DNA from 2 places in the Mesorhizobium sp. M1A.F.Ca.IN.020.03.2.1 genome. Region 2 is predicted to be linked to the other one. Evidence: riboswitches for the same ligand, from Rfam matches in the RefSeq annotation. Region 2 holds a riboswitch; the other holds the start of a gene.

Region 1 (3,394 bases), on a different contig from region 2:
CGATATCGGTTTGTGCCAGGGCATCGGGCGCGAACAGCCATTCGGCGGTGAGTTCCGTCTGCTCCGGCCCGAGCGGGGCGAGACGCACCGTGCGGACATAGTCGACATGGCCGACGACGAACATCGAGGGCAGCGAGGTAGCGTAGGTCTGGCCGGCGGCTCGCTCGGCCGGCGTCAGCCCGGCAAAGACCGGCCCATGGACGCGTCCGTCGCGCGACCAGGTCTCGGCGCCGGCGCGTAGGCCGCCGGAAAACTCCGGAGCATCATTATCCGCATAGCGCGCCCATTCCGGATCGTCATGCCTCGCCATCAGGCCGCGCCCATAGATCGGCACCAGCCGCGACAGGTCCTTGTGCACGCCCGGGCAATGCAGGCATTCGTTGAAGTTCTCCCAGAAGATTTTCCAGTTGCAGTTCATCACCTTGGTGAGCCGGTGCCCGGGGACGAGCGTCTCCAGCGGCCAGTTCGAAAGATCGCGGGAGGCGGAGTCGAAGGAGGCTTCCCCCGAGCCATCGGGATCCTCTGCGAGATTGATGAAGACGAAGCCGCGCCACACTGACAGCGCCACCCGGTAGAGCGGATAATTTTCCTTGTCGAAGCCTTCGGGCAGCGATTTCGATGGGACACGGACGAGATCGCCGCGCAGCGAATAGGACCAGGCGTGGTAGGGGCAGGTGAGCAGCCTTGCCTTCAGCCGCCCTTCGCTTTCCAGGCAGAGCTGCGAGCCGCGATGCCGGCAGGTGTTGTGGAAGGCGCGCAAGCTCCCGGCCTCGTCGCGCAGCACGACGACCTCCTGCGAGCCGATACGCGCGGTTCGAAAGGCAAGAGGTTCCGCGAGATCGGCTTCGCGGCAAACCATGAGCCAGCTCCGATACCAGATCGCTTCGAGATCGAGCCGGTAAGCGTCGGCTTCCCGATAGGCGCTTGCAGGCAACGTCGGCTCGAGGCTGGTGAGGCCATTGTAGCGGCTGTGTTCGCTAGGATTTGGCTGCATGAGCGGCTCCCCTTGGCTGATGACAGCCGACACCCGGGCAGGACCGTTGTCAATTGCGCGGCCATTGTCGCTTCCGGGTGCTGCCCTTAAGGTCACTTCGTAATCGCCTGCGGTTTCGCCGGCTGCCCAGGATTGCAAAGTATGCCTGCAAGAACGATGTCGCTGACCGTGGAACTGGTCGCCCGCTGTTTTCGCGCGGTCGATGACCCGGGGCCCGACCCGGATGCCGAGCATCTCGTGGACAGCGACTATGAAGCCATGCTGGATGCATTCGAGGCCGAGCTACCTGCAACCGAGCCTCTCTGGCTGTTCGGCTACGGCTCGCTGATCTGGAAACCGGAAATCGAGCATTTTGAGGAGCGCGTCGCCGTGGCTCGCGGCTGGCATCGCTCCTTCTGCATGAAGATGACGCGCTGGCGCGGCACCAAGCAAAGCCCCGGCCTGATGATGGCGCTGGATCGTGGCGGCCAATGCAAGGGCGTTGCTTTCCGCCTGAACGGTGGTGACCGCCGGCAGGCGCTGGACAGGCTTTTTCGCCGCGAGATGACGCTGAAGCCGACCAGCTACCGGCCGCGCCTGCTGCAACTCGCAACCGACAAGGGGCCGTTGAGAGCGCTTGCCTTCGTCATCAATCGCAAAGGCACGACCTATGCCGGCCCACTCAACGAAGACGAGGTGGTCGAAAGGCTGGCGACCTCGTGCGGCCACTGGGGTTCAGGCGCCGACTATCTCTACAACACGGTGAAGAACCTCGAACAGCGCGGTATTCACGACCGCCATTTGTGGCGATTGCAGAAGCTCGTCGCCGAGCGGATCGCCGGATCTTAGTCCGAAACCGGTGCCGCAATCACGCTGCGGCGTGACGGAATTTGGTTTGCCGGTCGCGACGATTCTGCCTATAGTCGCTGGCGTCGTCGGTTCCGTTTTTGGAGCCAAGAGGGAATGCGGTGAGGGTGGAGTCTTTGCCCTAAGCCGTGGCTGCCCCCGCAACTGTGTGCGGTAGTCCTCTCCATAGACCACTGAGGTTTGTCCTCGGGAAGGTGGGGAAGGGTGCGAATCCGCGAGCCAGGAGACCTGCCGGCGACAGGAAAGTTGACTTCGATGCCCTCGGGTGGAGGGCGAAAGGACAAGACATGAATACCGCTTCCGTCGCCCTCGGCGCCTCCGTCTCCTCGCAGTCGCGCATCATGCAGCTGGCTCTCGCCGCGCTGCTCGGCATTTTCGTCGTCGGTTTTGTCGGCTTCTCGCACATCGATGCGGTCCACAACGCTGCCCACGACTATCGTCACTCGATGGCTTTTCCCTGCCACTGACGAAGGCCCGATATCATGAATCTGTTTCGCAACGTCGTGTTCGTCGCGGCGATCGCAGGGCTCGTGGCGGGCATCGCGCTTGCCTGCATGCAGGCCTATGCGACCGTGCCGCTGATCCTCAAAGCGGAAGTCTATGAAAAGGCGGGCGGCGGTCATCACCACGACCATGCCGCCAACACTGGAACTAGCGCTGCCATGAGCTCGGCCGAACCGGCGGGCAATGCGATGAGCAGCGCCGCTCCTGCGTCGACGGAAGCGGCGGCTCCGACCGAGGACGAGGGCTGGGCTCCGGCCGACGGCTTCGAGCGCTTCGCCTTCAACGTTGTCGCAAACATCGTCACCGGCATCGGCTTCGCGCTGATCCTGGTCGCGGTCTCGGAATTCGCCGGTGGCATCGGCAGCTGGCGCCAGGGCGTGTTCTGGGGCCTTGCCGGCTTTGCGGTTTTCACGCTCGCGCCCGGCCTCGGCCTGCCGCCGGAACTGCCGGCCATGCCGGCGGCGGAACTTCTGCCGCGCCAGATCTGGTGGATTTCGACGGTGGCCGCAACCGCGGTCGGCCTTGGATTGATCGCCTTTCGCAAGTCGCTGCCCTTGGCAATTCTGGCGGTCGTGCTGATCGTCGCTCCGCACGTAGTCGGCGCGCCGCAGCCCGTCAGCTTCGAGACGGCGATTCCCGAGGGGCTGCACCATCAGTTCGTGGTGGCGGTGACCCTCACCGATCTGGTCTTCTGGCTGGTGCTCGGTGCGGCCGTCGGTGTGGTGCGCGGCCGCTTCACCGGTACGTCGACCAGCCTGCGCGACAGCTTTGCCTGATCGCGCGGAGGGCCATCTGACCTTCATCATCGGCGGTGCGCGCTCCGGCAAGAGCGCGCATGCCGAGTGCCTGGTGGCGGCAAGCCCGTCGCCTTGGGCCTATATCGCCACCGCGCAGGCCTATGACGAGGAGATGCGCGAGCGCATCGCGCTGCATCGCTCGCGCCGCGGCAAAGGCTGGGTCACCGTCGATGCGCCGCTCGACCTGGTCGGCGCGATCGACGCCTTGCCCGATCACCAGCCGGTGCTTATCGATTGCCTGACATTGTGGCTG
Region 2 (3,394 bases):
CGAAAGACCCTCCGACGAATTCCGGTTCAGCGCGATCTCTCCGGGGCTGCAATCGATCAGTTCCGCCAGCTCGCGTTTGATATGAGGAAGTGCTGTGTCGAGCTTGCTCCACATATTGTAGTCGGGATTGCGACTGATGAAGCGGTAGGCGTCAACCGTCGCTTCCTCGACAACAGTCGGTGGGGGACTGACCGCGGCGTTGTTCAAGTTGAGGAGTGGTTCTTGCGGCGGGTATTTTGCGCGGATGCGCTCCCATTCCGCTTCGTCCTCATGTTCGGCGGACCGATCTATTGCAAAAAAATTCATGGGAACGCGCCGGGTCTCATCTATGGCCCGACAATAAGCGCCGTAGCCCAGCTCAATCTGCCTATTCACATGAGAAGACAGAATTTAATTGCGAACGCCGGTGAATTCGCGAGACGTTGAAGCCCGAGAACGACATCGCTTGGCACAGGGTTAGCCGTGAGGAAGCGAGTGCGGAGATCCGGCCCAATCACGCCAAGAAGAACCGTCACGTTGTCAAGCGATGCGCGAACAATCCCCGGTTTCTGAGAGCGGGCAACGACGGTCAGGCCTGCCAATGCGCCATTGCGCAAACGCGAAGCGCGATGGCGCGTTGCGGTTGGTGCGGGTCTATGGAACGCCGAGCGGTTCTAAGGCTTCAATCGTTCTCCGAGACGAGCGATCGCCGATTTGAGCGGCGCCTCGCCGGCGCCGCAAAAGGTCTCGCTCATCACCAGCTCGGGCAGCGGCAGGCGCTTGCCCCAGCCATGCGCTTCGAGGTCGGGCCTTGGCGCGAATTCCGAGACGCGGCCGACGCAGAGATAGGCGATCGGCGTGACGTGCTCGGGGATCGACAGCAGTCGCTTCAGCGCTTCGGGCTCGATGATGCTCACCCAGCCAACCCCGACGCCTTCCGCCCGCGCCGCGAGCCAGAAATTCTGCACCGCGCAGACGGTGCTGTAGAGGTCCATCTCCGGATTGTGCCAGCGCCCGAGCGGCGAGTTCTTCGAGCGCTGGCGGTCGCAGGTGATGCAGAGGTTGAGCGCGCTTTCGCAGATGCCCTCGAGCTTCAGCTTGCGGTAGAGCGCCCGCCGCTCCACCTCGATCGCCGGCAGTTCCTGTTCGCGCGCGGCGAGGAAAAGGTCGCGCACCTGCCGCCGCCTTGTGGCGTCCCGGATGATGATGAAGTTCCAGGGCTGCATGTAGCCGACCGACGGCGCGTGGTGTGCCGCGGTGAGCAGCCGCGCCAAAACGCCGTCGTCGAGATCGTCGGTAAGGAAATGGCTGCGCACGTCGCGCCGGGTGAACATGGCCCGGTAGACGGCGTCGCGCGCCAATTGGTCAAAGTCATCGCCGCCGGCGGCGGCTGTTCGTGCCTGCATCGCTTGTCCCCTTGCGATAAGCAGTCCTCCGCCTGACCATGCGGATGACCATGTCTGCCGGGCCGGTCTTCTGGCTCGGGATCGACCCGCATCCGGCGCCTTCCCGTCTGGGACAGTGGCGTTTGCCGGCGCGGTCCCCCTCACAGCGTTGGGCACGCCACGGATTTCAACCGTGTTCCCGATTCTCCCGCGTTGCGGGCACCAGGCAGCGACGCGACCTTATCGCGAAGCCGAGGCCGGGCCAATGCCGCCAGCGACACGATTGGGCGCGATTTCCCCAATCATTCGGCGCTGAAACATGGCTATCCGTGCGACAGGTGCCTAGATTAGGCGCCATGACCACTCGTCTTTACACTCATCCGGTATTCCTGGAACACCTCACGCCGCCCGGCCACCCCGAGCGGCCCGACCGTTTGCGCGCCATCGAGCGCGTGCTCGACGACGAGGCTTTTTCGGCCCTCGACCGCGTCGAGGCGCCGGAAGGCGACGAGGCGACTATCCTTTACGCGCATCCGGAGGATTTCGTCGGCCGTGTCCGCGCTGCGATTCCCGAGACGGGGATCGTCTCGATCGATGCCGACACCAGCGCCAGCCCGAAAAGCTGGCAGGCCGCGGTGACGGCGATCGGCGCGGCGAACGCCGCCGTCGACGATGTGTTCGAGGGCCGTGCCGCCAATGTCTTCGTTGCCGCGCGTCCGCCCGGCCATCACGCCGAAAAAGCGACCGCGATGGGCTTTTGCCTGTTCAACACCGCGGCGATCGCCGCCCGTTATGCGCAGGAGAAGCATCTGGCCGAGCGCGTCGCCATCGTCGATTGGGATGTGCATCACGGCAACGGCACGCAGGACATTTTCTGGGACGATCCGTCGGTGCTCTATTGCTCGACCCACCAGATGCCGCTTTATCCGGGCACCGGTGCCAAGAGCGAGACCGGCGCCGGCAACATCGTCAACGCGCCGCTTGCGCCGAGCACCGGCAGCGACACGTTCCGCGACGCCTTCCTGTCGCGCGTGCTGCCGTCGATCGACGCCTTCCAGCCGGATCTGATCATCATTTCCGCCGGTTTCGATGCGCACCATCGCGATCCGCTGGCCGCGATCAACCTGACCGAGGATGATTTCGACTGGGCGACCGGCCAGCTGATGGAGCGCGCCGGGCGCCACAGCGGCAACCGGCTCGTCAGCCTGCTGGAGGGCGGTTACGATCTGCAAGGATTGGCATTTTCGGTCGCCGCCCATGTCGGGCGGCTGATGAAGGGATGAATGATGGCTGATGAAGCTAACCAAGACGTCAAGGCGATGAGCTTCGAACAGGCGCTCGACGCGCTGGAGAAGATCGTCGATGATCTGGAGCGCGGCGACGTTCCGCTCGACCAGTCGATCAAGATCTACGAGCGCGGCGAGGCGCTGAAGGCTCATTGCGACCGCTTGCTCAAGGCCGCCGAGGACAAGGTCGAGAAGATCAGGCTCTCGCGCGACGGCAAGCCGGTTGGAACGGAGCCGCTCGACGCCGAGTGAGGTGTATTGATATTCAGGTGAGGCCGCCTGCAAACGCGGCTTTCTGCGGTTCCGGTGCTCACGTCCTTCAAGTACGCTCCGGTCCGGTTCTCGGAACCCGCCATTTTCGGCTCGGTCTGACCTGAATCTCAACACACCTCGGTGCACAATGTCAGACCGGTTCGGGCAGAAAGCAGGTAAGGAGTTAAAGCATGTGCCGAAACATCAAGACCCTGTTCAACTTCGATCCGCCGGCGACCGACGACGAGGTCCATGACGCGGCGCTGCAGTTCGTTCGCAAGCTGAGCGGCGCGACCAAGCCGTCCAAGCGCAACGAGCATGCCTTCAACCACGCCGTCGAGGCGATCGCCGCCGCCGCGCGCGAGCTGCTTGACAGCCTCGAAACCACCCAGCATCCGCGCAACCGCGAGGAAGAGGCCGCCAAGGCGAAGGCCCGATCCGCGCTCCGCTTCGCCTGACGCCGGTCATGAGCTTCTTTCCGGGCAACGATCC

The links. Region 2 has a riboswitch for cobalamin ahead of bluB (5,6-dimethylbenzimidazole synthase). Riboswitches for the same ligand answer to the same signal wherever they lie in the genome.
Region 1: it holds a riboswitch for cobalamin, as region 2 does, so the genes downstream of both, EOA79_RS18920 (CbtB domain-containing protein) here and bluB (5,6-dimethylbenzimidazole synthase) in region 2, are expected to answer to the same signal.

The regions. Positions count from the first base shown of each region.
Region 1 covers NZ_RZSV01000118.1:8,501-11,894, reverse strand. The annotation lists gene EOA79_RS18930 (aromatic ring-hydroxylating dioxygenase subunit alpha) at 1-994, opposite strand, end outside; gene EOA79_RS18925 (gamma-glutamylcyclotransferase) at 1,136-1,822, shown strand; cobalamin riboswitch at 1,893-2,091, shown strand; gene EOA79_RS18920 (CbtB domain-containing protein) at 2,128-2,307, shown strand; gene EOA79_RS18915 (CbtA family protein) at 2,323-3,120, shown strand; gene cobU (bifunctional adenosylcobinamide kinase/adenosylcobinamide-phosphate guanylyltransferase) at 3,113-3,394, shown strand, end outside.
Region 2 covers NZ_RZSV01000018.1:20,405-23,798, reverse strand. The annotation lists gene EOA79_RS05325 (aminotransferase class V-fold PLP-dependent enzyme) at 1-306, opposite strand, end outside; gene bluB (5,6-dimethylbenzimidazole synthase) at 654-1,385, opposite strand; cobalamin riboswitch at 1,428-1,606, opposite strand; gene EOA79_RS05315 (histone deacetylase family protein) at 1,721-2,647, shown strand; gene EOA79_RS05310 (exodeoxyribonuclease VII small subunit) at 2,651-2,902, shown strand; gene EOA79_RS05305 (DUF2277 domain-containing protein) at 3,094-3,360, shown strand; gene EOA79_RS05300 (pirin family protein) at 3,369-3,394, shown strand, end outside.